DNA from 4 places in the Ruegeria sp. H9 genome. Region 3 is predicted to be linked to each of the others. Evidence: riboswitches for the same ligand, from Rfam matches in the RefSeq annotation. Region 3 holds a riboswitch; each other region holds the start of a gene.

Region 1 (7,179 bases), 1.1 Mb from region 3:
GAGCTCAGGATCACAACGTTGCGCGGTTTGGGCTACAGGCTGGATCATGGCAACTAATCCAAACGTTTCCGGATCACTACGAAACCGTCTTGCGCTAACGCTAATCGGCGGTGCCGCGATTCTGGCCCTTGTGCTGTTCTTTGCTGTCCGCGACTATGCAGTTCAGGTTGCCCAGCAAGGTCAGGACAACATTCTGGGTGCCTCAGTCACCTCGATCCTCGACGCCGCGGCGCTGCGCGGAGGCGAGCTTGAAGTCGATATCCCCTATGCTGCCTTTTCAATGCTGAGCACGCCGTCGGACGACCGGGTGTTTTATGCGATCTTTCAGGATGGCGAGTTCCTGTCCGGCTACGAAGACCTGACCCCGACTCAAGGACCCGCTGATGGAAAGTGGACCTTTCGCTTCGGTGAGGTGCGCGGTGAAAACGTTCGTCAGGTCAGTGCCAGCCGCACACTGGTTGGGCTGGGGAATCAGACAGAAATCGAAGTGGCCCTGGGACAGACCCAAGATGCGCTGTCGGAGACGCTGGATCAAATCTCACGCAATGCCGGCCTTTTGGGATTGGGGTTCTTTGTGCTTGCGGCTGTATTGTCCTTCTGGGTGAGTTCGGCCACCATCGGCCAGCTCGACAGATTAACGACATCCGTCACCCGTCGGGGACCGCAAGATCTCAGCCCATTCAAAAAACCAGTACCGCGTGAAATGGCGCCTTTGGTGTCATCGCTGAATTCGCTGATGGGACGCCTGGACCAGTCTCTCAGCCAATCCGAGGACTTTATCGCCGAGGCCGCCCATAGGGTCCGCACCCCGCTGGCAACGGTCAGGTCTTATGCCGAGGCGACGCTGCAACGGGTGGAGAGAGAAGACAACCGCGAGGCGTTACGATCAATGATGCGCGCTATCGACGAAAGCTCTCGGGCCGCGGGGCAACTACTGGATCATGCCATGATCACATTCCGCGCCGACCATCTGGAGCGCGAGGATATCGATCTGGTGACTCTGATCCGAGAGCTTGTCCAGCGCTTGACGCCCATCGCTGAAATGAAAGACCTTTCGCTTGCTTTGACTGGCGATCCGCAGGTCATGTATTCGGGCGACCCCATCCTCATCCAAAATGCGGTGCGGAACATGGTAGACAATGCGCTTAAATATGCGCCAGCGGACAGTACCGTAGTCATCGATGTCGCAGGATCACCCACAGCCCGGATCACGGTCAGCGACCAGGGGCCAGGCTTTCCGCCCGATGAAATCGAAACGCTCACAAGACGTTTCGAACGTGGTCAGAACGCGGCAGGAACCATCGGATCGGGCCTCGGGCTAACCATTGCCCAGGACGTCGCGGTCGCCCATGGTGGCACGCTGGTACTGTCAAACAAAGCGGAGGGCGGCGCATGCGTTATCTTGTCACTCTGATCCTATGCCTGTTCGCCAGCGGCGCAGGGGCTCAGGATTGGGAAGACCGACAAATATTCAACGAAAGTGCCGACGGCCCCCGACTGCGGGTCATTTCCAGCACCGATACCGCCCTGTTTGCGCCGCTGATCGAGGATTTCGTCGCCCAGAATCCAGCGATATCGGTCGAATATCTGGTGACCGGCACGGCCGATATCGACCGACGCGTCCGAGCCACGCCAGAAGCGTTCGACGTTGTCGTTTCCAGCGCGATGGACCTGCAACTGAAGCTCGCGAATGACGGATATGCGCTGGCGCTTAATGATCTTCCGCACCCCCCTTGGGCGCAATGGCATCAAAGCCTGTTCGCCTTCACTTCGGAACCCGCAACCATCGTTGTCAACCGCACCGCGTTCGAAGGACAACCAATGCCGCAAACGCGGCAGGAACTGATCGAAGCGCTGCGTGCCCGCCCGGATGATTTTCGGGGCAAAGTCGGCACTTATGACGTGCGCCAGTCGGGATTGGGCTATTTGTTCGCGACGCAGGACGCCCGCGCCTCGGAGACCTATTGGCGACTGATGGAGGTATTGGGCGGCCTGGATGTGCGGCTTTATTGTTGTTCGGGCGACATGATTAACGACCTGGCGGATGGTACAATCGCGGTGGCCTACAACGTGCTTGGCAGTTATGCGGCGGTACGAACAGAAGGAAAGGATGCCCTTCAGATCATTCTGCCTTCGGATTTTCAGACGACGATGATGCGAACCGCCATGGTAACTGGCAAAAGCCGCTTGCCGGAGGAAGCGGAAACCTTTGTCCGGCACCTGACCACGCTGAATCCGGAATCACTGGCAGCACTGCCACTTCTGGACACGCAGGACTCCACGACCGAAAGCGCAGCGATAGCGCTGGACCCTGCGTTGTTGACGTTCCTCGATACGCTGAAGCGCAGAAAGTTCCTGTCTGCCTGGGAAAGTGCCGCTATTCAAAGATGATCGGACTTAGACAACAACCCTATCCGTCATCGCTGAACTTGTTGCTTAACACTGTTGACGCTGGAAGACACTAGCCAGCCTGGGTTACGTCGCACGAATCTATAATCAGAAAAATGATCTCGGCTCAAAGTTTCTCGACGGCCACCTGCGCCCCCATGATGGCCTTGAGCCGCAGCCCCGCAGAATTTGCCCCGAGGAATTCGTGGAACGCACGCATCACGTCATCTTTCCACCAACCGCGCCTGTGATAATCGTCAAGCATGATTACGCCGCCTTCGATCATCTTGGGCAGCAAAGCATCCAGATCCGTTTTTACGCCCTCGTAGGAATGGTCGCCGTCCAAATAGGCAAACCCGATGCTCTGATCTTCAAACAGGCTTAGCGCCGGTCGCGAATAGTCGCGAATGATCGAAATTTGCCCCTTGGCGATCTCGGTGCTGTATTTACCCGTTACTGCATCGTAGATCCGATCCATATCCTTTTGCGTGCGCGCTCCGGCAAGCGAAGCACCGCCATCCGGGTCTTGCTGTACTTGCCAGGGATCGATGAGGCACAATTTCGAGGGTTGCAGCTCTTCCAGCAGAATCCGCGAAAATTCGCCCTTCCAAACGCCAATTTCAACGCTCAACCGTCCATGCGGCATGGTCTTGAGCATTTCGCGCCGCAGGGAATCCTTCCGCTCGCGCTGCTCAGCTTGCTTCTTGCGGCGATCCTCAGCAGATACAGCTTCACCCATAGACGTCTTCTCCGGTTGAGGAATTTTGCAACGCTTCAACCAGATCAACCCAATCCGGTCTGGCTCTCAATTCTTCGGCTTTCGACCTGTGCCACTCACATGCTTTATGATGAAGGTCTGCCAATAGCGGATCTGCCATCATCTCAGCTTTGATGTCGTGCATAGCCGGCATGTGTTCCAGAATTGAGCGATCCTCAACATCATTGTGGTTCATCATGAGCCAGTATTTGAGCCCTTGATCCTGCCCCACATGATTGGTGCGCCCACGGTCGCGCTTGACCAAAAAGCTATCAGTGCTGCGCACAGCATAATGATGAATGCGCGCGAATTTATGGCTGAAACCACGCCATGCTTTCCATTTCACTTGGTCTGCTGGGTACAGGTTCCCGCCCGAATCCCGCCACAACACGCCTTCGTATGGCGTGTCAGGGTTCGGTGCATCTTCTGGATTGATCCTGGGACGATGGGCGCGAAAACGGCTGAATTTTCCGTTGTTGCGGAACAGCGTTTTGAACCCTTTGGTCCGATGATGCGGATAGCCGTCTTCGGTGGCGGCCAGAAAGAAAGTCTCAGGTACGGGTCGATCAACGAAATCGTTCTGACCCGCGTTTCCGAACATGCGCCAGCAGATCGAGATCGCGTCCGCCACGCCGCTGGCCTCAACGAGGCTTCTTATATCACTATTGGGCAAACGGATATTGATATACTCGTCCACATCCAAACTGAGAATCCAATCCGATGACAGATAGCTTGGGTGACTCCGCGCAAGCGAAAATGCACGAACCTGCGGCGCGGCGCGCGGACCCAGTCTGTTTCGTTGGTGGTGAGCCCAGCCAAGCGCTTGCAACCGTTCGCCCATGGCATCGGTACCATCAGCGCAATCATTGGTATAAATCAGAATGTCATCAAAGCCGATTGCGTGGTTGTAGGCCACCCAATCGATCATGAAAGGCCCTTCGTTTTTCATCGTTGTTACGATGAGAAAGGTCTCATTCGTCATAAGTTGTTCTCTTGCCTGTGCCGGTGTCGGACTCCTGTCGACCTATTTAGAATAGCACCAGAATTTTGTCCAACCAGGTCGCCAGACAGCCGCAATGCTTGCCGATTAATCGATCTACCGATTCTGCGGGATCACCTCATAACCCGGTTCTTCTGGCTCGTCGTCCAGCATCTCGGTTGGGAACCCTGGCGCCTGGATCTCCAGTCCGGTCGCGTCCTCTAGCCGCCTGATGATGTTCGGGGACAGTTCACGCTCACCATATCGCGCGATGCCATCTTCGAAAATCTTGATCATCAATGGGTTTATCTCCAGAGGAACTCCGGCACGGTCGGCGACCTCCTGAAACAGACCGATATCTTTTTTCACCAGATCCATGGTGAAGGAAATATCGCGCGAGCCGTTCAGGATGACCTGACTTTCGGTCTCGTGCACGAAGGATGTGCCTGACGATATCTTGATCGCTTCATAGGTGGTTCCAAGGTCCATACCGGCGGCCTTGGCTGTCACCAATGCCTCGGCGCAGGTGATCAGGTTGGCGGTAGCCAGATAATTGGTCAACACCTTCAGAACAGAGGCCGAGCCCAGATCGCCCGTGTGCAAAATGCGCCGCCCCATGGTGGTCAGGAATGGCAGGATACGTTCAAAAGTCTCACGATCACAGCCTGCGAAGATCGAGATATTACCCGTCGCTGCCCGGTGACATCCGCCGGAAACCGGGCAATCCACCGCTGCGCCGCCTCGTTCGATGACCATTGCGCCAAGGCGTTTGACTTCGGCTTCGTCAGTGGTCGACATTTCCATCCAGATTTTGCCAGGGCCGACCTCTGGCAACATTTCCTGCATCACCGCATCCGAGGCCGCAGGAGAAGGCAAACAGGTTATAACAGCATCGCAATCGCGCATCAGTTGCGCCGGGCTTTTGGCGGCTTTGGCACCCTTGGCGACGAATTCGGTCACCAGATCCGGGTTCAGGTCATGAACCGTCAGATCGATACCGTTTCGTAGCAGCGATCCAGATAGCTTGCCCCCTACATTCCCCAGCCCGATAAACCCTACTTTCATGCGCGGTATCCTCCTGTTCGCATCTTGCTGCCATGCCAGCACGTCGTTGCAGAAGTATCATGCCGCCCAGCGACTCCGACAGGTCGCTTTTTATCCGCTTTTTCACGGATCGGCGCGACTCGCTTGACAAGCAACCCTGCCCTGCCGCATGTCCCTTTCGTTGGTGTCTGCGAGAGCAGATGAAAAGGGAATGCGTCAGCGGTTTTTGCCGTCAAACGCAGCCGCCCCCGCGACCGTGACCGGAGAGGGTGCCCAAAGCCACTGGCAGTATGGCCGGGAAGGCGGGACATCCGACAGAGGCCTCCTCTGACATCCGCAAGCCGGGAGACCTGCCAACGCCCGAAGATGAAACCGGACGGGGTGTTCCGGTGTGGGGCTGTGATCGGCCCGCATGAAACCCCGTCCCCCACGAAGAGGATTTGGGGGGATGAGAGACATGACCGAGACCGCACCGGTCGAACTGCTGGTTTGCACTACCTGCCGTCGCGGGCTGCCTGTCGAGGATGACGCCCAGCGCCCCGGCACGTTGCTGCACAAGGCGCTTGAACAGGCGGGCCTGCCCGAAGGCATTACCTTGAAAGCTGTGGAATGCCTGTCGAATTGCGATGAAGGCTGCTCGATCGTGCTACGCGGAGGACCGGATCGCTGGACTTTCGTGTATGAGCATCTGAACGAGATCGACCATGTTGAAACCATCGTCGAAGGCGCAGCCAAATACCTCGCCACCGAGGACGGTTTGGTCAAATGGCGCGAACGTCCCGAACATTTCCGCAAAAACTGTGCGGCCCGCATTCCCCCGATTGGAGCCCTGAAATGAGCAATCTCGAGAAACTCCCCGTCACTGTGATCACCGGCTTTTTGGGCTCGGGCAAAACCACTTTGGTGAGACACCTGATGCAGAACCCGCAGGGCAAGCGTCTGGCGGTGGTCGTCAACGAATTCGGCGATGTCGGCGTCGATGGCGATATCCTGAAGTCCTGCGCCATTCCTGATTGCCCCGCAGAAAACATCATGGAACTGGCCAATGGTTGCATCTGCTGCACCGTGGCCGATGATTTCATCCCGACCATTGAAGCCCTGATGGCACTAGAGCCGCGCCCCGATCACATCCTGATCGAAACCTCCGGTCTTGCCCTGCCAAAACCGCTGCTGAAGGCGTTCGACTGGCCCGATATCCGCTCGAAAATCACCGTCGATGGCGTGATTGCTCTGGCCGATGCCGAGGCCGTGGCCGCTGGTCGGTTCGCTCCGAATGTCGAGGCGGTGGATGCGCAACGCATGGCAGATGACTCGATTGATCATGAAACTCCCTTGTCCGAGGTGTTCGAGGATCAGATTTCCTGCGCCGACATCATTCTGCTGACCAAGCCCGATCTGGCTGGCCCGGAAGGCGTTGCGAAAGCGAAAGAGATCATCGCCGCCGAAGCGCCCCGCCCCATGCCCGTGGTCGAAGTGGCCGAGGGTGCCGTGGACGTCCGCGTCGTGCTGGGTCTAGAAGCCGCGGCCGAGGATGACATGGACGCGCGTCCCAGCCATCACGACGGCCATCACGATCACGAGCATGACGATTTCGAAAGCATCATCGTTGAACTGCCCGAGCAAACCGATCCGATTGATCTGGTCGCCAAGATTGAACGATTGGCCAACGAGTTGAATATCCTGCGCGTCAAAGGCTATGCCGCCGTTCAGGGCAAGCCCATGCGCCTACTGGTTCAGGCCGTCGGTGCGCGCGTGCGTCACCAATATGACCGCCTGTGGGAGCCCGGCGAAGACCGTCGCTCGCGCCTTGTGGTCATTGCCGAGCATGACGATATCAAAGAGGCCGAGATCCGCGATATCCTCGTGGGTGTAACCGAGGCTGCCGAGTAAGACTTATGCACGTCGTCTTCCGCGAAAGCCATGGGCTCGAAGAAACCGAGACCCCGACCGATCTGGGTCAGAGCCCGGCGGACCTGGTGGTGCTGTCCTTTTCCGACAGTGACCTTGGCGC
Region 2 (7,179 bases), 440 kb from region 3:
CTTTGCCGGAGTTTTTTCATGACCAAAGAGAACATCAGAACGGCGGATGCAAAGCTGACCGTTTATCTGAACGGTCCGAACTGGGAAGGCGCGCGCGCCGCGACCTTCGGCGATTTTTCCTGCAAAACGCCCGAAGCCGGTGCCGAAATCCTGCGCAAAGGGATCGAGAGGGTGCAAGACGCAGGCCTGGATCGCATCATCGGGCCGATGTCAGGCGATACCTGGCACAGTTACCGGTTCGTCTCGGATAGCGACGGGTCCGCTCCGTTCCTGATGGAGCCTACCAACAAACTTCATGAGCCGGGGGTTTTCCAGTCGGCAGGATTTACAGAGATCAGCCGGTATTTTTCGGCCCGGGTGCCGTTGCGGACCGCCGCTGGATCAGCACCGCCAGTAACCGATGGTTTTGTCGTGGAAGAATGGGATGGAACAGACCCCGAGGCCCTGTTTCGTCAGGTCTTCAAACTTTCAACCCGTGCGTTCTCAAACAACGCGTTCTACAAACCGATTGCCGAGGCAGATTTTCTGGCCATGTATATGCCAGTTGTGCCGATGATGAAGCCCGACCTGATCCTTTTTGCGCGCCGCCATGACGGGACATTGGCCGGGTTTCTGTTTGGCATTCCCAATTATGCCGAAGGCCCCAATCCGGCATCCGCAATCCTCAAGACCTATGCAAGCCTCGAACCGGGCGCCGGACGGCATCTGGCTCACCGGTTTCACAAGGCGGCGCTCAGGATGGGGTACGAAACCGCCATTCATGCGCTGATCCATGATGACAACACCTCCGCCGAGCGCAGTGCAGCGGAAGGCGCGACAATATTCCGGCGCTATACTTTGCTTGGACGGAAGCTGAATGGCTGACCTGCTGTCCCAATTCGCCGCAGCGGTTAAACGGGTTCCTGACCGGACAGCCATAGTGGACGGCAAAGGCTGCGAGATCACCTTTCAAACCCTGCACACGCGCGTTCAGCACTTGGCAGGTCGGTGGCAGGACAAGGGTATCCGGTCAGGTGATCGTGTGTTGTTGGCCATGCCTGTCAACACGGACCTATATGCGAGTCTGGCTGCGCTTTGGACCCTTGGCGCAACCGCTGTCTTACCAGAGCCAGCCTTAGGGCTGGCCGGTCTGCGCCACGCCGCCCGAACAACGAAGCCAAAAGCGTTCTGTGCAGCGGGTGCGTATTCTTTGCTGAAGTTTCTGGTTCCGGATCTCTGGGCCCTGCCCCTGCTGACGCCTGGTAAAAGCCGTAGCAACCCGGTGGCGCAAAAGGTACAACCGGACGATATCGCCCTTATTTCCTTTACCTCTGGTACAACTGGCCAGCCCAAAGCCATTCCGCGCTCGCACGCGTTTTTGATGGCGCAGTACGATGCCATCGCACCCCTCCTCGACAGCCGCAAGGCCGAGCGCGATCTGGTGGCCTTTCCGGTGTTCACCCTGATCAATCTGGCGGCCGGGCGCACAAGTGTTCTACCCAACTGGAGGTTCAGCAAGCCGGACCGCCTGTCGACTGTGCAGTTGGAAAGCTGGCTCCAAACGCAACAGATCACCCGGGCCCTCATCCCACCATCGCTATGTGAAAAACTGGTTCAATCCGACGATACCGGTCCGTTGCACACGGTGTTTACCGGCGGCGGTCCGGTGTTTCCGAGTCTTGTCGAGGCGTTGAGAACCCGGCACAGCCTGTCAGTTGTGTGCGTCTATGGGTCGACCGAGGCTGAACCGATTGCCCATCTTGACGCCGCGGATATCACGGTGAAGGATCACCGCGACATGGCTGTTGGAAGGGGTCTTCTTGTGGGATACCCGGTGCCCGAAATCACGCTCCGCATCCGCGACAATGAAATTCAGGTCGCCGGCGCACATGTGAATGACGGGTATTTGAACCCGACCCACTCAAAGAACAACAAAATCAAGGAAGGTGACGTCATTTGGCACCGGACCGGTGACGCTGGCGCGCTGGATGATGACGGGCGTTTATGGTTATGGGGGCGCGTCGGGTCCGAAATTGAAGTCTTTTCAGGTACGCTCTTCCCCTTTGCTATCGAAGTCGCGGCACAGCGATGGCCAGGTGTAGATCGATGCGCGCTCGTCAATACCAAAGCAGGCCCCACACTTTGCGTCCAAGGTTCCGCGGATCACATCGACGATTGGACTAAATCTGCGCTTGGTTTTGACGTTCCAAATGTGATTTCGATTAAGCACATTCCTATGGACAAGCGTCATGCCTCCAAAGTCGATCGTACGAAACTTACACGCATAATAGAAACCTGACGCAATATGGCTCGTAGGCCACTGAGCCTGCCCAACTCATCGCTCCCGTCGCTGTGCGCGTTAACAGAGGACTGAGTGTAGCGACGAAGTCATTGTTTTAGAATTTCCAATCAAAACCTGCACACCTTGGTCAGGGGAAATCTGCAATTGCCAGTTACATCTGGCCGCATGAAACATATAATCGCAGATACACTGTTAGGGTGCGCCCCGGCGAACGGTTGATACCCATGTCATTGCACAAAGATGTTCGGCTTGACGCGTCATCCAAATCCGTCCCAAACCTCAAGCGTTTCTAACCCAGAACTACTAGCCGGCTTTCTTCTATGCTGCTGCAAGAATCTCAATTAAGCTCACGCACACAATCACGACTAATAACTGCGCGCTCGCGAATTTTGCTGCTCTGCATTTTAAATTGAATAAGCTGTTGTAATGCGTCGATGAACATAAAAGATTGAAATAGAGTTCTCTTGGCTCGGTAGCTTCAGATACCCAGGAGAAACGAGTATGGGGAAAGCAGATATGACAAAACCTACTTCCGCTCAGAAAAAACTTTCGGAACGGTTACCAGTTTATCTATCGTTGGCCTGTATCATATGCAGCTACCTTGTCTCCGCCGCTTCATTGCAAGCTTCTGAGCTTCCCTGGATCAAACTAGATAGAGAGGTTCAGGCGCCATCGGGCGCCAAATCACTCTGCAAAGATTATTCGTGGGCGTGCGCGAATACTCGTACTTCTGGTCTGCCAGAAGCGCAGGAGAAACAGATCGTTAAAGCGATTAACTTGCGCGTCAATCGGAGGATCCGCGCCGTTTCGGATCAAAACCAATACGGGACAAAGGAATACTGGACGCTACCAATGCAGGGGTCAGGGGATTGCGAAGATTTCGCTTTGCAAAAGAAGTTTGAACTAATGCAGAACGGCTTGGATCCTACGAAGCTACTTATTGCAACTGTCTTAGACACCAATCGCAGTGGCCATGCAGTTTTAGTTTATCGCTCGAGTGAAGGCGATTTGATTCTGGACAATGTCACCAACAGGATCAAATCGTGGAAGGAAACGAGGTATCTTTTCCTACGAATACAGGACCCAAATCACCCTGATCGTTGGGTACAGGTTTCTAGCGGCTAAAAACAATGTGGCGCGCCCTCGAGACGCGCCACAATAAAATTTTGGTCCTGCGGCTACTGGTTGTTTCGCGGCAACCCAAGTTTAGGACACCGCTTCAAACTTTGGTCAAGCTTTCGCAGCGTTGTACAAACGCGGAGTCACCAGACCTGTACTGTTCAAACCGCGCATCGCCTTGGCTGCCGCAAGCACTGCCAGATCAGCAATCGGCTCAATGACAATTACCAGCATATAAGCACCGCCAAAGGACAGAACCGACGCCATGGTTTCTGCGCCGAAACCCTGGCCGTAGAAGGCCCAGAACCCAACCCATGCGACTACTCCTCCCTGATACGTCGCACTTAGGGCAAGAGCTTGGCCATATTTGAGGTCAACATATGCTGTGCCGGGTGCGATGATGCGGCTGGCCAGTGCTTGTAGCGCAAATAGCGGCACCAGCAGAGTGGTCAGGTTGATGAAGTACTGCGGAAGATCGAACGGGGCAAAAAACACACCCTGAATCAGGAGACCAGCTGCCAATCCAAAAGCCGCGGGTGCAGCACCGAGAAGCAGAAACAGCGTCGACCCCAGGATGAAGTGGACTTCAGAGACACCAACCGGGAAATGCGGCAGGACTTCGAAGAAAAGGAAAACCCCAACAGTGGCGAGCACCGAGCGCATAACAAAAGATGCAGGTCCATTCGCTCGCAATGTGGAAAACGTTTCTTTCGCTGCGTAAGTAGCCGCACCTGCGGCGGTAACATAGGAAAGCGCGATTTTGGCACCATTCACGATGCCCGGTTCGATATGCATGTTCTTTCTCCCTACCGCCTCACCCGGCGGCTTGTCAGGTTGAATCGACCGTAAGGCCGACAGGTTCAGTCTGGGCATAGCCCGGCGCTTTACGGCAGGTCTCCTGACTCGCGGGTGCTCGCTCCGCCAACCTTCCCGGTTCCATTACGAACCAGTGGTGTCTTGGCATCGCTCTCCGCTCACAGTTGCGGGGGCAGTTACGGAATTGGCGCCATTGAAAACACCGAACCGTATTCCCTTTTAATCCTTTTGGCTTCAGCCATCAGGAACCGAAAACAATTCACCGCTACAATGGCGGCTTCGCCTGTGTCAATTGTCTTTGCGACCTATTCCAATGTAAACTCGACCGAAGCAGGATTCACGCAACCGGTCACTTGATCGACAGGGTAAACCAAGCGTTACCTGAAACCTCTTGAAGCTCTAGCTGCTAGAGGCTTTAAGATTCGGATTAATTCGCGATAGTGCGATCCAAATACGTTAAACTTGTGAACCAGGACGAGACCTATGCTTACAAGGCGCCATTTCATTCAATCCACCACAGCGCTGTTCTCGGCGTCTGCGGCCAGTCCATTGATCGCCAAAACCTGGCCAACCGCATCGCAGAAGACCTATTGGGACAGTCAGGTCACGCCAATTGGTTACGATCCAATGACCTCAAATCCGTGGGGTGTTCATGACCGTTTTTTACCAAGACGCGTCGCGGCAAATGATGGTTTGGTTCCAGGTGACATCCATGTGGATGCCGTCGCGCGCTATCTCTATCATATCGAAGAAGACGGGACCGCAATGCGCTATGGCGTAGCGATCGCGCGTGGGAATCTTTACGAGCCCGGCACCTATGTTATCCGCCGAAAGGTCGAATGGCCACACTGGACACCAACCGCTTCAATGATCGAGCGCAACCCCGAATACGCGGAATTCCGGAATGGCATGGAGCCCGGGCCGAATAATGCTCTCGGCTCTCGTGCCCTTTATCTATACGTTGGAGACCGAGACACATATCTCAGAATTCACGGCACGCCTGAGCCAAGAAGCATCGGCGGTCGCGCAAGTTCTGGATGTGTGCGAATGATCATGGCTCATATCAATGACCTCTACCCAAACGTGAAAACCGGCTCGACCGCTTTCCTATACTCGGCCGAAGATAGCGTCACAGCCCGCTCATAAATTTTGGGCAGCGTAGGTGGACGTCGCTGCCCTCATTTCGATCAGGCGTCGCGCGCAATGCAGATCGGAGCGCCATTCGTCGCGCGCAATGGTACCAATGTCGTCTCGACAGGTCCGCTGTGCTCATACCAAAAGCAATTATCTTCTGGCAAAAGGCGTGCCGTGGTCAAATCCTGCGCCGGCCCTGCCAGCGCTACCACCGAATCTGGCACGTTGCCTGGTTCAAGTGCTTTGCTTTTGGCCCCAGTGAACTGGGCTGAGCAACCAGCCGTAATCGAGACTAACGTGATGGTAATGGCGATCCGTTTCTGCATTGATCTGTTCCAAATTTTTTGCGTCATCTGCAATTGGATTGCATCCACACGGCCGGCCCGCAAGACGAAATGAACTAACAATATCGCAGGCAAAGAACCCGGATGAAAAAAATATAAAAGGTATTGAAGCTCTAGTTACTGTAGGAACTATTTACAAAGGACCATAGAGATTCTTGAGGTCCAATCATGTCATCCGATACCCATAGCCACGACCATGGCCACGAAAACAAACATGGTCACCACGCATGCGGTAGTGGCGGGTGTGGCGACATCGCCCCCGCCGGTCCAATTCCTGAAGGTGGTAGAAGCTTTCAGGTCTCTGGCCTTGATTGCGCCGAAGAGGTGGCGATCCTGAACCGTGTCGTCGGCCCGAAAGCAGGTGGTGAAGAGTATCTTGCATTTGATGTGATCAACGGTCGGATGACACTTCTTGATAGTGCTTCCAAGTTATCTGACGAAGATGTCATGCTGCTGGTTGCGAGTACTGGTATGACCGCCAAACCATGGGATGACGGAAATGCCGCCCAGGACCAGGCGGCGCATATTGCACGTCAGCGGCGGTTCACCACTCTTAGCGGAGGGTTTTGGGCAGCAGGTTTTGGCTGGCACATTTTCGAAACCGGCATGGGCGGTGCGCTCGGGCTGTTCTCGGGACATGGTGAGGTTCCGATGCCTTTAGCCGAGGCAGCTTTGTTCGCGGTCGCGATCTTGTTTGGCGTCTGGCTGGTGGCCCCTAAGGCCTGGTCTTCGGCGCGTCGACTTTCGCCGGATATGAACCTTTTGATGGTTGTTGCCGTCGCTGGTGCCATCGCTCTGGGTGAGTTTTTTGAAGCGGCAACTGTGGCATTTTTCTTTTCGCTCTCTCTTTATCTGGAAAGCTGGAGTGTCGGACGTGCTCGGAACGCGGTATCCGCACTGCTTGATCTGGCCCCCCCGACGGTTCGGCTGGTTCGTGCTGACGGTTCTGAGGCAACGGTCCCGGCGGCGGATGTCTTTGTCGGTGACAGCTTCATCGTTCGGGGTGGGGATCGCATTCCACTTGACGGGGAAGTCATCGAAGGGGCTGGTGCCGTTGACCAGGCTCCAATCACAGGTGAAAGCGCGCTGATTCCTAAAGAGCTGGGTGATGAGGTCTATGCCGGCACAATCAATGGTGAAGGCACCCTCAAAATACGTGCGACGAAAACAGCGTCCGATACCGTGCTTGCCAAGATCATCCGGATGGTCGGTGATGCTCATGCTCGCCGTGCGCCGGTTGAGCAGTGGGTTACAAAATTTGCGCGGATCTATACGCCCATCGTTATGGTCGTCGCAGTGGCTATCGCCCTGATCCCACCGCTTGCATTTGGCGCATCGTGGGGCTTCTGGTTTTACAATGCACTTGTTCTGCTGGTTATCGCCTGCCCCTGTGCGCTCGTCATTTCCACACCGGTTTCAATCGTTGCGGCTTTGACCGCTTCGGCCCGGGCTGGGGTTCTGATTAAGGGCGGCGCATATATCGAA
Region 3 (7,179 bases):
CGCGTGCAATATGCGGCACCATCAGACCGACAAAACCAATCACTCCGGCTACGGAAACAAACACGGCCGTTGCCAAAGCTGCGGTGAAAAACATGCTGAACCGCAGACCCCGAACCGGCACACCCAGAGTAGCGGCAGTCAAATCCCCGGTCAGCAGCGCATCCAACCAGCGGCTGCGATAAAGCGAATAGCACAGGATCAGCAGCAGACCGATGCACACCAGCGGGAACGTCTCCCAACGGGCCAGGCCCAGCCCCCCCAGCATCCAGAAGATGACAGAATGGGCGGCGCGGCTATCACCGGCGAAGATCAGATAGTTGGTGATGGCCGAAAACAAAAACGACACAGCCAGACCCGCAAGGATCAGCTTCTCCGGTGCGCTGGTGCGAAGCCCATGAACCAGCGCCAGCACGATGCCCGACGCCACAAGACCGCCGCAAAAGGCAGCCAGAGGCAGAGTCCAGAAACCCAGAATATCTCCGGTCACGGTAATTACAAACACCGCCCCCGCTGCCGCGCCCGAGGACAGGCCGAACAGAAATGGATCGGCAAGGTCATTACGTGTGGTCGTTTGCAGCACCACGCCAACGATGCCCAGCCCGGCACCGATCACGGCTGCAAACAACGCGCGGGGCAGTCGCAGGTCGAATACGATCCTATGCAGCGGCGACATCTCTCCGTCCTGCAACCCGGTACCGCGCAATATCGCGGTGAAGGTGTCGGACAAAGGAATCGAGGTTGTGCCGTAGATCGTGGAAATCAGCAAAAGGGCGGTCAGAACGACCGCCCCCAGCAACAATGTCAGGCCCAATCGGCCCATATCAGCTCTGACCCGGATGCATCGCGCGCGCCATCTTCGAGATCGCTTCGATATTTGCCGGTCCCGGCGTCAGCTCTTCGTAGCGCAATCCGATCCAGCGTTCGTTCTTGACGGCGTCAGTCTGGGACATGACGGGATGTTCCTGCAGGAACTTGAAGGTGTCCTCGGCGCCATTGCCGGTCTGATAATCCAACAAAACCAGGAATTCCGGGTTCGATGCGGCAACGGCCTCCCACGAAGTGCGGCCCCAGCTCGTGTCCATGTCATGAGTGACGTTTTCACCACCGGCGGCTGTGATCATCGCATCGGGAATCGCGAATTTACCGGCGGTAAACGGAGCATCTGCAGGACCATCCAGAAGAAAGACGCGGGGCCTGGGCAGTTCAGCAGTCTTGGCTTCGATCGCTGCCAGCTGCTCTTTCCAGCCCGAGACCAAAGCCTCGGCCTTGTCTTCGACTTGCATCACCTTGCCCAAGCGCAACACATCGCCAAATAGAAGATCCATGCTGGCTTCGGGGCGATCCTTGTCCAGATGGACGCAGCTTTCGGTTAGAACCATGGTCTTGATTCCGAACGGTTCCAATGTATCTGGGGTCACATCACCACCCGGCTTCATGCCATAGTACCAACCGGCAAAGAACAGGTCGGGTTCAACCGCCACCAAATTTTCGACGGTCGGATATTTTGGCGCAAGCTCGGGGATGTCGCCACGCAGGGCATCAAAATCAGGGCTGGTCTTGTACCAGCCGGTGATGCCGGTCAGGCCGACGATCTTGTCCTGCAGACCCAATGCAAAGGCCATATCGGTCATGTTCATGTCATGCACAACCAGGCGCTCGGGCGCGGTATTAAAAACCAGCGGTTCGCCGCAGTTGTCTACGGTGACTTCTTGCGCAGCAGCACCGCTTGCCATGGCGGTGGCCAACGCCACGGGCCAGATGTATTTCATCTCAGTGTGTTCCTTCGACTAAGTTGAGACTGTAGTTCTTCGAATATCAAGCGCCGGGATCACGCGGCCTTCGTGGAGAAAGCAGAGGAAATCAACGCCAAAAGTTTCGCGGACTCTTTCGGGTGTCAGCACCTTGTCCACCGACCCAAACTCGATCATGCGGGTCGATTTCATCAGCGCCACGTGTGTGGCGAATTCGGGGATCATGACAAGATCGTGTACGATCATGACCACGGTGATCCCAAGCTCGGCGACCAAAGACAGCATCCGCCCTTTTGCATCAGGATCCAGATGGTTGGTCGGTTCGTCCAGAAACAGCAACGAAGGGTTCTGCGCCAAAGCACGCGCGATATGGGCACGCTGACGTTCGCCTCCGGACAGTTGGGCCATGCGCTTGTCCGCGAGATTGGCGAGACCGGTCAGGTCTAAAATCCGGTCCAGCTCTTGCGCGTGGCCTTCGGCAGAGCGGTCCGCACGGATGGGTATTTGCCCCAGCGCAACATAATCGCGTAACGCCAAGCGTCCATCGGGCAGTTCCTGCTGACCTACCACTGCAATCATGCGCGCACGCTCTTTGGCCGTGAGCTGTTTCAGACTGCGTCCTTTGATCCGAACATCGCCAAGTGCCAGCGGCTCAGCGCCGCACAACAGATTGAGAAGCGTCGTTTTCCCCGCCCCGTTCGGGCCGGCGATGGCTAGAATGGAACCCTCGTCCAACTCGAACGAGACGCCCTGCAACAGGACATCTCCGTTAAGGGCATAATACTCAAGGTTTTCGGCAATCAGAAAGGGTGGCAACGTCATTGCGATGCCCCCTGTTCGATCCGCGGCATGCGCGAGAGGGTTTTATTGGACAACGCCTGCGGGCGATCAGTGGCATTTGTCCAGCCATCCGGGCTTTCACGATACTGCGCTGCAAACTCAGCCAGCGCCTGCACCTCATCCGCGGTCTGAATGCCACCAAAAAGGTATTGCGCCTTTCCTACGGCCTGGAACCCAACCGTTCTGGGACTATCGCAGCCTGCCATGCAAGACGACGCGCGGATCGCAAAACTGCGAGGTAATTTCCCAGTCAACGCATCGCAAATTTCATCAAGGGGCAGCCCTTCAGTGCAGCTTTCGCAGACTAGAATGAAATGATCAGGCGTATCTGGCATGGTCCACTCCACTTGTTTCCAAGCGCATGCGGAAGCTGCCGACAATGTAAACACGCGATTGACGCGCCATCAAAGCCTCCTTCCAGGACGCCCCGCCCCGGGTTGGTTAAACATCTGATGGCAGGTCTCCTGACTTGCGGGTCCGCGCTCGGCCAACCTTCCCGACCCTGTGGACCAGTGGCTGTTTGACCTTGCTCACCGCTTACAGTTGCGGGGGCAGTTACGGAATTGGCACCTTTTGGCAAACCTCACCGTATTCCCTTTTCATCCCGCGGCAACACCACCGGGAACCATCAATCGATTGAGTGCCCGAGAACACCGGACACGTCAATGATAAAGTCGAAGGCGCCCAACTCTGGTCGAGGATCGAGCGCCGGCAACCACGTGTCCGAAGCACCAACCGAATGGGTAGGGCTGCGCGCCGAATTTGTCTGGCCACGGCTGTCCATAGTTGGTGTGTTTGGAAATTAGACAATCTGAGGTAAGCTGAACAAATTTAGAGGTTTAGCTTTGTCAGCGCCTTGCCCCTGTTTGATCATTGCCTGGGTTTATCCAAGGAGACGGTTCTTTGACACATGTTTCGCAAAACGCATTGCCGCCGGATATTGTTGATGATGTCATTGACCACAATCTCGAGGCCGTTGCACGGTGGAAAGGCCATCGCTTAAGGGCTCAGCATGGGCGCAGTCACGGGTGCGTGGCTGCAACATTCACCGTCAGAAACGATCTACCAGAACAGTTCCGTCACGGCCTGTTTGAACAGCCCGCTGCCTATTCAGCCGCACTTCGCTTTTCCAACGGCGCGCATCTGGATGACCGGAAATCGGATGCCCACGGGATGGCGATCAAGCTTTTTGACGTGCCTGGCCCCAAGCTGATCGACGCCGAAGCACTTGCGCATCTGGGGACCACACAACTCAGCGACGAGTTCGATTTTGTATTGGTCGATCAGGATGTGTTTCCCAGCTACGTCCCCGATGAATATGAGCGATTGGGCAGACTTGTCGCCACATTACAAGCGGTCCAGCACGCGATCAAAGGGCGACGAAAATGGAGCCTTAGGTTGATCACCAAAGGGCTGCGCGCAGGATTTCGCGCCTTCCTCACTCGTGAAGGCAAGCGTCAGTTTCGCGTCGCGAGTGATTTCGCCTCGAACTATATGCACTCGCCTTTTGAGGTCCATTTCTGGTCGACAACACCGTATCGGCTGGGCCCCGATCTAACAGTCCGATACCTGGCCCGCAGCGCTAAACCAAAAGTTCCGGCACATCCGTTAGACGACCCAGATGGGATCGGTCAGTGTTTGCGGCAAGACGTGGCCGATGGAGATAATCACTTCGAGCTGTGTGTGATTGAGCCCCCGCGCCCGGCCGACGAGTTCGATGTGCTAGACAATCGCATCCGGTGGGCATGCGATCCGCAACCAGATGCACCTCTTGATCCGTACCATCATACCGTCACGCCCGTGGCGGATATCACGATTCCCAAAGGTGCAGAATTTGATCCGCAGAATGGCGACGCGATGAGCTTCTCGCCCTGGCGTGTCACGGCAGATCACGAACCTTTAGGACCGATTAATGCGATCCGGCTCAGAACCTATCTTAGCCTGGCCCGCGCCCGGTTCCCGAACCGATGACCAAACGGAGATGTATTGATGCTGGACGTTGATGATCTGATCAAACTCGGATTCAAGATCTCCCCACCCGTTACGAGTTATTTGGCCGCGATCAGGCTTGCAAACGCCGCGAAGATCCACCGACCGCGGCCCTATACAATGGGCACAGACTACACGACATGGCCCGGCGTGTTTTCCCATCGCTGGATCGGTCGGCATACGACGCCAGAAGACCTCTCACCCGTCCTGCCGTCGGAAAGCGAAGTTGCTGATCTCTTTCGCCGACGGACACAAATGGATGGCAGCCCGCTTACCTTGATGTGCCCGCAAGGATCGACACTATTGTTTATCTCGGCCGCACAATGGTTTACCGACAGTTTCCTTCGCACCTTTGGGGCGAAAGGACCGGTTGATCAGACGGATTCGAACCACGAAGTCGATCTGTGCCAAATCTACGGGCTGAACGATTTTCAGACCGACATGCTGCGCGAACGCGATCCCGATACCAATGAACTAACCCACCGGCTGGCCTTTCGTCTGGATACACAGGGCGAGATGTGGGCTCCGAAGCTGTTTCAAAAAAACCAATCCGGTGGTGTTAAGCTAGCACCCCCTTTTGATGGCAGTCTCGCCACTGGCGAGAATTGCGGAAAGCCGTTGCACGATCCCTGCAAGCTGTGGAATGCGGTGAAACGGGCGCATCCGGGTCTCAGCGATCACGCAATCGACCAGCTACTGCTCGATTTTCATGCAACCGGGCTCGATAATGGCAATGGTACGATAGGCTATATCACGATCAATACACTGATGTTGCGCGCCCATAACACCTTTGCCGATCTGTTGTGGCGCGAAAAGCGCGGCATATCAGGCTGGGATAAAGAGCGTGTGTTCCAGACTACACGCTGCACCTTGATCGCATTGCTGATCAAGCTTGTGCTTGAGGACTACATCGCCCACATCGCCAATATGCCTTTCAAACTACCCGTTGGCGTCAATCGCTGGCAACCGTGGCATCATTCCAACCAGATCGCGATTGAGTTCAATTTGCTCTACCGCTGGCATTCGATGATCCCCGAGCGATTTATAATCGACGGCGCACAGGTTGGCCCGGAGGGGTTCAGATTCAATCCACGACTGGTCGAACAAACAGGCTTGGCGGAAATGATCCGATCATTGTCGCGCCAACCTGCGGCCCGCATGTCGCTGCGCAACACGCCCGATTTCCTGTTCCAAAGGCCTGCGCCCGGTGCTCCTGCCCCTGTCGAAGCTACGATTGCCCTGACGCGTAAGGCGCGTCTTCCGTCGCTGAACACTTATCGTCATCATTTCTGCCGCAAACCGCATTCAAGCTTTACTGAGATGATTGGTGATCAGCCGTTTGCGGAAGAATTGATTGCCGACCTGAGCCGGCTCTATTGCGACGTCAATAGGGTCGAGTTGTTCCCTGGTCTCTTTGCGGAACAGCACAAGGGCGATGTGATCATGGGCGATCTGATGACATCGATGGTGGCGTATGACGCGATCACGCAGCTTATGAACAACCCGATGGTATCCAAAAATTTGTACTCGGCTGAGACTTTTTCAGAGAAAGGTTTTCAGTTGCTGAAGAAAACTTCGTCATTCTCGCAGGTGGCGCGTTTTGTTGGCTTGGACCTGCAACCCGAAGACTGCACTTTAGGTCGACGTCCCGGCGGGACCTAAGACGCGACCGCGCGCTCTTCCAGCTCAGTAATCCGCGCGGCAACTTCCGTATCGGCTGGCCGGATGCAGGCAAGATCACTCAGCGCGCGCAATTCATACAGCGCCGCGCCCTGATCATTCGCCACGGCTATAGCTTCACGCAAAGCCGCCTCAGCCGCGTCGAACGGAGCACCTTGTTCCAGTAGAAGGGCTGCCTTGATCCGGTGGATTTCAGCCTCATAGTTCCGCTCGTCAGTGTTTTCTGCACATGTCAGGCCAGCCTCCACCGCATCCAACCCTTTCTGAATCTCACCCAGAGCAAGATAGCCCCGTGCGAGCTCGGTGTTGACGAGCACGCCAGCCGCCTCGGCACCCGTTGCGTGCATCCTTCCCCAAGCGGCCTGCAGCATGGCCACGCCCTCTGTGGCCTCGCCGGTTCTGATGGCAGCCCCGGCAAGATGGGCCGTCGCAACAGCTTGGTAATAAGGGCCGCCCTTGTCCTGAACAGCCGCGCTCAGCGCCTCGGCCATGCGCGCATAATCCGGGTGATCCATTTGCATGTGGATTTCGGTCAACCAGTGCATTGCATTTGCGATGATCAAGGGCTGGCCCGACGCCATCGCGGCGTCAACTGCCCGCTTGGCTTTGGCGAGTGCCACCTCAGTTTTGCCCTGAAAGCTGTCGACCAGCGCGCTCATACTCTCGATTTGTATCACGGCTGCAATATCGGGGCTGTTTCCAGCTTCGGCGCAATGCGCATCCGCATGAGACGCCGCTTGTTCCAGAGCTGCTGCCGCATCCTGAAACCGACCGCGCGGGGATAGCGCGGCCCCACAGATGTAGTTTCCGACCATTCGGGTGTGGTGATCGTCATACGCATCGATGATCGCTTGCCCCCATTGCTCGGCGTTCTGGTAATCACCTTTGACCATTGCAGCGGTAAACAGACCCCTGCCCG
Region 4 (7,179 bases), 190 kb from region 3:
GGCGAACCATCCTCGGATTTTCCAAGGAAAATCGGTTGCTCGATCACACCGCCCGGGCCCTGTTCGAGAATCTTGTGCGTCATCGGAAGCCGGACGAGCCGGTCCAGTGCCTCACCCTCAACCAACAGTTTGCCGCGCCACAGCAACACACATGTTGCCAAAGGGTCACTATAAACCTGTGCCAGTTTGTCCGCGTCGCCGCGCAGCAAACCCGCCCGATCCAGTGCCGAGCCGCCAAATGTCACCTGTTCTGCGCGTTTCATGCCTGCCGTTCCTGACTGCCGCGCAAAGGGCTGCCACGTCTTACCTGATCGTGCAACGGGTATCGACCAAACATTTTTTGACCCTGCCGCGGAATGACCGCAGCATCGCCCCGGAAATTGCATTAAATCGACCTCATGGTGGAAACGTTGACACACTGACAGCTAGAAGTTGAAGATATTGAAATCAAAGCATTTAATGCGACAACGAAGAGATGCAGATGATGGCGCACGGATTCGAATCCTTGCAACATCCGATCTACACATGCACCTGACGTCATATGATTACTATTCGGATCGCCCCGAACCCGCGATTGGTTTGACCCGTACCGCCAGCCTGATTCACGAGGCGCGCAGACAGGCTGAACGCGATGACGCCCTTGTGCTGTTGCTTGACAATGGTGATAGCCTGCAGGGAACGCCATTTGGCAACTGGGCAGCTGAAAACGTGTCAGACGCCCATCCCCTGCCACGCGCGTTCAACACGTTGAACTATGACGCGATCGGATTGGGCAATCACGATTTCGGATTTGGGCTGGAACTCGTCAATCGCATCGCTCGCCAAACCGCCTGCCCAATGATTTGCAGCAATATGCAAACCACTCAGACCGAACAAGGTTGGGATGCACACACGATTCTGCATCGGGTTGTCAGACTAAATGGACAGGACACCGCAATCCGCATCGGGGTTCTTTCTGTTTTGCCCTCTCAAACCGCACAGTGGGAAGCACATCTGCTAACGGACCGGGTCGTGGTAACAGACATTCTGGCCGCTGCGCGGCGCGCTGCTGAAGATCTCAGCGTGCAAGGTTGCGACCTGATTGTCGCCCTTGCGCATACCGGACTGGGATCGGCAATGGCCGAGCCGGATATGGAAAACGCGATCATCCCGCTGGCCGAGATGCCGCTGATTGATGCCGTCGTCGCAGGCCACACCCATCTGACACTGCCCGGAAAGGCGCATGATGGTTATCCATTCGTCGACAGTACGCGGGGGCTTGTCCATGGAACGCCGGTTGTCATGCAGGGTTGGGCCGGGTCTCATCTTGGGATCATTGATCTGACACTGCAAAAAGATACCACCGGCGATTGGCGCATTACAGGCAGCCATGTCGAAGCGCGGGCAATCGCTCAATCGGGCACCGAAATACCCGAATGCCAAAGGATCACAGAGCTGTTTGCGACCGGCCACGCTGCGACGCGCAAAAGGGTGACCAGGCCAGTGGGCACAATCCCACACACGCTGCACAGCTACTTCACATATTGCGTACCGGATCGCGGTCTGGCCTTGGTTGCGGCGGCTCAGGCCGCTGCCCTACGCCCGCATTTGGTCGATACCGACTGGGCAGATTTGCCTATCATATCGTCAGCCGCCCCGGCAAAGTTCGGCGGGCGCGCAGGAAGCAAGTACTACACGGATATCCCCTCAGGCGAGATTTCAGTTCGACATATCGCCGATCTCAGTGTCTTTCCTAATGAATTGCGCGCGGTGCTGGCCTCAGGTTCTCAGATTCGGGACTGGCTTGAGATGTCAGCCGGGCTGTTCCATCAACTTGGATCAGACGCCCCGATCGATCTTGCCGATCCTCAGCGCACGGGCTTCAACTTCGATGTCCTGCATGGCGTCACCTACCAGATCGATCTTTCGCAACCGGCGCGGTTCGATACGCTCGGTCGAGTGATTGATCCGGCATTTTCCCGCATACGCAACCTGGAATTCGATGGGCAGCCGATTGCGCCTGACCAGAGTTTCCTTGTCGCCACCAATAACTACCGCGCCAATGGCGGTGGTCATTTTCCAATTGCGCGACAAGCCCGTATGATTGACCTGCCTCAGATCAGCATACAGGATATTCTATGCAAATACGTCGCTGGCACACTGCCCGCCGACCCACTTGCGCATGCACCGCGCCCCTTTTCTTTTGTACCAAACCAAAGGCAGGGCGCGATCCTGACAACGGGGCCGCGCGCGCTACACCATGTTGCAGAGCTTGCTGAGTATCATCCACGCATTCTGCCCGACGATGCGGATGGTTTCATGCGTATTCATCTGACCTTCTGACGGGTTGCCATTTTCAGGGGATGCACCTATATCGGCTCTGAGAGGTTGGCGCGGGCGAGCGCCTCGCCAACCTGGTCAGGTCCGGAAGGAAGCAGCCACAACGAGCCCCGCTTGGGTCGATGTCCAACCTCTCACTTAGAACCTATCAGCCGCAGGAGGGCGTTTATGATTGTAGCAAAAACCCTTCGGGCAGACCGGTTCTGATCCTTTCCGATCAACTGATTGCCTGAACACGTCGCCGGCGGATGCGCGATTGCCATTCGACAGGATTGCTGTTTCTGATCACAGGCAGACCAATGTTACTTTCCTTATCGGACCTCGGATGGTCCTCTCATTTCGCGGCTCAGCATACGGCTGATCCGTCACTTCTTCCGTATCGCATCTCGGCAGTACACCGGGATCGACTGATCGGGCTGAGCCCTGAAGGTGAATCGCCTTTGTTATCTCCGGATCAATCAACCGGTGCATATGCCGTCGGAGATTGGGTTCTGGTGGATGAAAACAAACGAATACGCCGTATGCTTGACCGGCGAAGCCAGCTTCAACGCCGAGCGGCAGGTACCGGAGCTGCAGCGCAGTTGATCGCTGCAAATGTAGACGTGCTGTTCATCGTCAGTTCCTGCAACGCCGATTTTAATCTGCCACGATTGGAGCGGTATCTTGCGCTGGCGCATCAGGCAGGCTGCTATCCGGTGGTCGTTCTGACCAAATCGGACATGTGCGATGATCCGAGCCTTTATGTAGATCAAGCCCAATCGCTCGCCCCGTTTCTGACGGTACTTGCGGTCAACGCGCTGGATCACGGCGATCTCGAACAAGTTCTGTCGTGGTGTCCGAAAGGACAAACCAGCGCCTTGCTTGGATCATCCGGCGTTGGGAAAACGACGCTCGCCAACGGGATGACGGGGCAGGATCAGGCCACCGCAGGTATCCGTGAAGATGATGCGCGCGGCAGGCACACAACAACTGCACGCGCCTTGCATCGCATGCGCAACGGCGGTTGGCTGATCGATACGCCCGGCATGCGCGCGTTACGTCTGCTAGATGCGCAAGAGGGGTTGGATGAGGTGTTCTCGGACATCTCAAACCTCAGCCTGAATTGCCGCTTCTCGGATTGTCAGCACGAGACCGAGCCCGGATGTGCGGTGCAGGCGGCAATCGACGCTGGTACGCTTGATCCCGCGCGGCTGGACCGCTGGCGCAAGCTGCGGCGCGAAGACCAACACAATTCCGCTTCGGTGGCGCAGGCCCGCGCCCGCGACAAGGCGTTCGGCAAGATGGTGCGCAGCGTGATGCACGAGAAAAAATCCCGTAAAGGGCTATAACGAAGCTGGGCAACGGCCTACCGGTGCCCAGCGCTATCAGGCGATCAGCCTAGGCCAGACTGCCGCATTCCGTCTTGCGAATGCACCGATATGGCCGATCTTGGATACTCCGAATTCGCTTGGTGCAAGCAGATGGCGCCCGGCTTTGGGTCCATGGAGATCGGCAAGACGCCAGACAGCATCCGGCGGCACCATTTCATCATCTGCGAAGGTAAACAGATCGACACGTTTGCCCAAGTCTTCCCAGCGGGCGACGGGCAGTGTCGTGCCGATCTCTGGCACATAGCTTTTGGGGGCGGTGCACCATTTGCGCCATTGCCAATAGACTTGGGCAGGCAGGTCCGATCCAAACCCGACCAACCGTCCGGGCAGGTAGCCAAGCGCCTTGACCACCAGCGGCGCGTGACCAAACCAGAACAACGCCGCCAAAGCGCGATAAGGCCAAGGGTGATCCGCCAGCGTTACCAGACCCGAACAGACACAGATCATCCTGTCAATCTGATCGATATCGGGTTGGATCGGGCCAAACATTCCGCCCAAGGAATGACCGATGCTCCATAGCTTGGCCTGCGGAAACCGTCGGCGCATCTCGGCCCGGGCGGATGGAATGTCGATCAACGCCCAATCGGCCATGGTGACATTTGACCGCTTTTGCGAACCCACCAAAGAGTGACCAAAATCCCGGTAATCGTAAGTCAGGCAGGCCATGCCCTGTTCTTCGGCGAGCCATCGGGCGAAGTACTGATAGTAATCCCTCGGCACCCCAGTCGCACCGTTTATGACGACCACCTTTTCGGGGTCGGCAACCGGACGGTAAAGCCGCGCCGACAACATTGCCGGGCCGGACGGGATTTGAAAATCCTCGGTCACAACCGCCTGCTGCGTGTCCAACATGGTGCCCTCCAATACCGACTGAACTGATCAGTTCACCCGAAGCGCCTCAAGTCAAGGTTGACGTGACTGGACCATACGTCACTTGCCTGACGCAATCTTCTTGACTCGGGCACGGCGCAGCCGCTAGCCATGTCGCGATGGTTCTCGCGCCCAATCGGGCCGGGATGAAAAGGGAACACGGTGCGGTTCTGCCCGGATAAATCCGGAAAGAACCTAGTCCGAGACTGCCCCCGCAACTGTAAGCGGAGAGCAATGCCGAGATACCACTGGCCTCGAAGGCTGGGAAGGTCGGCAAAGCGATGACCCGCAAGTCAGGAGACCTGCCATCGGATGTAGAACCGAAACTCGGGCGGGGTGTCCGGGACGGGTTTGATCGTGCTCCGCACGGACCAACCTGTACCACGCCCTCGCCCTGCGCGCGGAGGGCGCATTGATGATCTGGAAGACTAAAACGCACGAATTCGCGGCGACCGTGTGCCAACGTACTGGGGCAACCTGCCCCGCACTGGCGCAAATGGCGCGGGCTCTGACGCAGGCCATGTCCGCCACAAAACCGGTCACGAAATCTGAGTTTGAGATTGAAGGCACCATAGATCTGTCGCACTGCCCGGAAGGATGCACCGCCCGCTTTCGCGCCCAATGCGACCAGATACGTGTATTCTGCGGAACCGATCCTGAAATCGATACCGGCCGGCTGGATGACTACGCAGACATGATGTTCGGAACCGAGTACCGCAGCCTACCCGCACACCTGCTAAGGAATCCTCCTTGCGCCATGCTTGAGGCTTCGCTTCTGGTGCAGCACAACGGTGGCGAAATCTCGCCACATGTTGGTGTCTAAGCCGTCAAACGGCTTGAACACGGGCCGGTTCAACGGCCCAAAGCATCTGGGCATTTGTCTCGACTGCGCAAGGACGCACCGTACGCAATCGCTTCAATGCCGCCTCAGGCCGTTCACCGCATTCAACCATCAGACGCAGAACCACCATCCCGGATCGGCCACAGCCACCACGGCAATGCACTAGCACACGGCCACCACCTGACAACGCCTGACGTGCGGTCGCGCCAACGCGGGGCCAGCGGTCCAAAATCTCTTTGGGTGGCGTGCCAAAATCTTCGATCGGCAAATGCACCCATCTGCTGGCACGCCCCTGAATATCAGCGCCAAAATTCCGCGCACCATCCTGAATCATCTCGACCTCAGTGGTCATCGAGATCACAAGTCCCGGCTTCCAGTCTGCGATAAGATCAAGGTCTTCTGTATACGTTCCTCCACGCCCAGGCATCGAGGACAAGGCCAAGGTGCCTCCGCCAACCTGCAACGCATAAACCACCAGTTGCGACATAATCTCCCCCCAAACAAACTTCACCCAACAACATACTGGTCCAGTAAATAGAATAGAGTGGATTTTAGCCGCATACCCACGCATTCCAAAATGAAAATCGTCCCGGCCGGCTGTGGACGCGGGCGGCGGGGGCCTCTACGCTGCGGCGTAACGCGAATCCGACAGAGCAGACATGACCGAGACGCCCAGCCCCGCCTACCAGGTTCTTGCCCGCAAATACCGCCCCGAAACCTTTGCCGATCTAGTCGGTCAGGACGCCATGGTGCGCACTCTGAAAAACGCCTTCGAGGCGGACCGGATCGCGCAGGCCTTCATCATGACCGGCATCCGCGGTACCGGCAAGACGACGACCGCTCGGATCATAGCCAAGGGTATGAACTGCATCGGTCCCGATGGCAGCGGCGGCCCTACCACCGAACCCTGCGGTCAATGTGAACACTGCGTAGCCATCATGGAGGGCCGCCATGTCGATGTGATGGAGATGGACGCCGCCAGCCGCACCGGTGTCAATGACATCCGCGAGATCATCGACAGCGTCCGCTATCGCGCTGCATCCGCGCGCTACAAGATCTATATCATCGACGAGGTTCACATGCTGTCGACCAGCGCTTTCAACGCGCTGCTCAAGACGCTGGAAGAACCCCCCGAACACGTGAAGTTCATCTTTGCCACCACCGAGATTCGCAAGGTCCCGGTGACCGTCTTGTCCCGTTGCCAGCGCTTTGATCTGCGCCGGATCGAGCCGGAGGATATGATCGGACTGCTTCGCAAAATTGCAGGTGCCGAAGGGGCACAGATTGCCGAGGATGCGTTATCGTTGATCACCCGGGCCGCCGAGGGATCGGCGCGCGATGCGACCTCACTGCTGGATCAGGCGATCTCGCACGGGGCCGGTGAAACCAGCGCGGATCAGGTGCGCGCGATGCTGGGGCTGGCCGATCGGGGCCGGGTGCTGGATCTGATGGATATGATCCTGCGCGGCGATGCTGCAGGCGCGTTGACCGAGCTGAGCGGGCAATATGCCGAAGGGGCTGATCCACTCGCCGTCTTACGCGATCTGGCTGAAATCACGCATTGGGTTTCGGTGGTCAAGATCACCCCGGATGCCGCCGAAGATCCCACCGTTTCCCCCGACGAACGCGCCCGAGGTCAACAAATGGCCGAGGCTCTGCCCATGCGAGTCCTTACACGCATGTGGCAAATGCTGCTGAAAGCGCTCGAGGAAGTTTCCGCCGCACCCAACGCAATGATGGCTGCGGAAATGGCCGTGATCCGCCTGACCCATGTGGCCG

What was found. A riboswitch is a leader RNA that binds a small molecule or an ion and turns the genes downstream of it on or off. The one in region 3 is predicted to bind cobalamin.
Region 1: it holds a riboswitch for cobalamin, as region 3 does, so the genes downstream of both, ACR0CZ_RS08120 (DUF1636 family protein) here and ACR0CZ_RS02615 (DUF1636 family protein) in region 3, are expected to answer to the same signal.
Region 2: it holds a riboswitch for cobalamin, as region 3 does, so the genes downstream of both, ACR0CZ_RS04815 (energy-coupling factor ABC transporter permease) here and ACR0CZ_RS02615 (DUF1636 family protein) in region 3, are expected to answer to the same signal.
Region 4: it holds a riboswitch for cobalamin, as region 3 does, so the genes downstream of both, ACR0CZ_RS03550 (hypothetical protein) here and ACR0CZ_RS02615 (DUF1636 family protein) in region 3, are expected to answer to the same signal.

What each region holds. Positions count from the first base shown of each region.
Region 1 covers NZ_JBQFNX010000001.1:1,687,002-1,694,180, reverse strand. The annotation lists gene ACR0CZ_RS08150 (response regulator transcription factor) at 1-57, shown strand, start outside; gene ACR0CZ_RS08145 (sensor histidine kinase) at 47-1,414, shown strand; gene ACR0CZ_RS08140 (ABC transporter substrate-binding protein) at 1,393-2,391, shown strand; gene ACR0CZ_RS08135 (class I SAM-dependent methyltransferase) at 2,516-3,127, opposite strand; gene ACR0CZ_RS08130 (glycosyltransferase family 2 protein) at 3,120-4,127, opposite strand; gene ACR0CZ_RS08125 (NAD(P)-dependent oxidoreductase) at 4,242-5,228, opposite strand; cobalamin riboswitch at 5,334-5,540, shown strand; gene ACR0CZ_RS08120 (DUF1636 family protein) at 5,626-6,006, shown strand; gene cobW (cobalamin biosynthesis protein CobW) at 6,003-7,058, shown strand; gene cobN (cobaltochelatase subunit CobN) at 7,064-7,179, shown strand, end outside.
Region 2 covers NZ_JBQFNX010000001.1:1,027,026-1,034,204, reverse strand. The annotation lists gene ACR0CZ_RS04835 (hypothetical protein) at 1-22, shown strand, start outside; gene ACR0CZ_RS04830 (hypothetical protein) at 19-864, shown strand; gene ACR0CZ_RS04825 (AMP-binding protein) at 857-2,278, shown strand; gene ACR0CZ_RS04820 (transglutaminase-like cysteine peptidase) at 2,783-3,406, shown strand; gene ACR0CZ_RS04815 (energy-coupling factor ABC transporter permease) at 3,512-4,195, opposite strand; cobalamin riboswitch at 4,272-4,484, opposite strand; gene ACR0CZ_RS04810 (L,D-transpeptidase) at 4,700-5,362, shown strand; gene ACR0CZ_RS04805 (hypothetical protein) at 5,404-5,703, opposite strand; gene ACR0CZ_RS04800 (heavy metal translocating P-type ATPase) at 5,863-7,179, shown strand, end outside.
Region 3 covers NZ_JBQFNX010000001.1:586,995-594,173, forward strand. The annotation lists gene ACR0CZ_RS02600 (iron ABC transporter permease) at 1-820, opposite strand, end outside; gene ACR0CZ_RS02605 (ABC transporter substrate-binding protein) at 822-1,769, opposite strand; gene ACR0CZ_RS02610 (ABC transporter ATP-binding protein) at 1,788-2,573, opposite strand; gene ACR0CZ_RS02615 (DUF1636 family protein) at 2,570-2,926, opposite strand; cobalamin riboswitch at 3,029-3,236, opposite strand; gene ACR0CZ_RS02620 (catalase family protein) at 3,495-4,562, shown strand; gene ACR0CZ_RS02625 (peroxidase family protein) at 4,581-6,242, shown strand; gene ACR0CZ_RS02630 (adenylate/guanylate cyclase domain-containing protein) at 6,239-7,179, opposite strand, start outside.
Region 4 covers NZ_JBQFNX010000001.1:774,614-781,792, reverse strand. The annotation lists gene nudC (NAD(+) diphosphatase) at 1-263, opposite strand, end outside; gene ACR0CZ_RS03570 (bifunctional 2',3'-cyclic-nucleotide 2'-phosphodiesterase/3'-nucleotidase) at 460-2,322, shown strand; RNA gene ffs (signal recognition particle sRNA small type) at 2,361-2,459, shown strand; gene rsgA (ribosome small subunit-dependent GTPase A) at 2,619-3,647, shown strand; gene ACR0CZ_RS03555 (serine aminopeptidase domain-containing protein) at 3,684-4,541, opposite strand; cobalamin riboswitch at 4,663-4,883, shown strand; gene ACR0CZ_RS03550 (hypothetical protein) at 4,975-5,382, shown strand; gene ACR0CZ_RS03545 (phosphatase domain-containing protein) at 5,387-5,887, opposite strand; gene ACR0CZ_RS03540 (DNA polymerase III subunit gamma/tau) at 6,060-7,179, shown strand, end outside.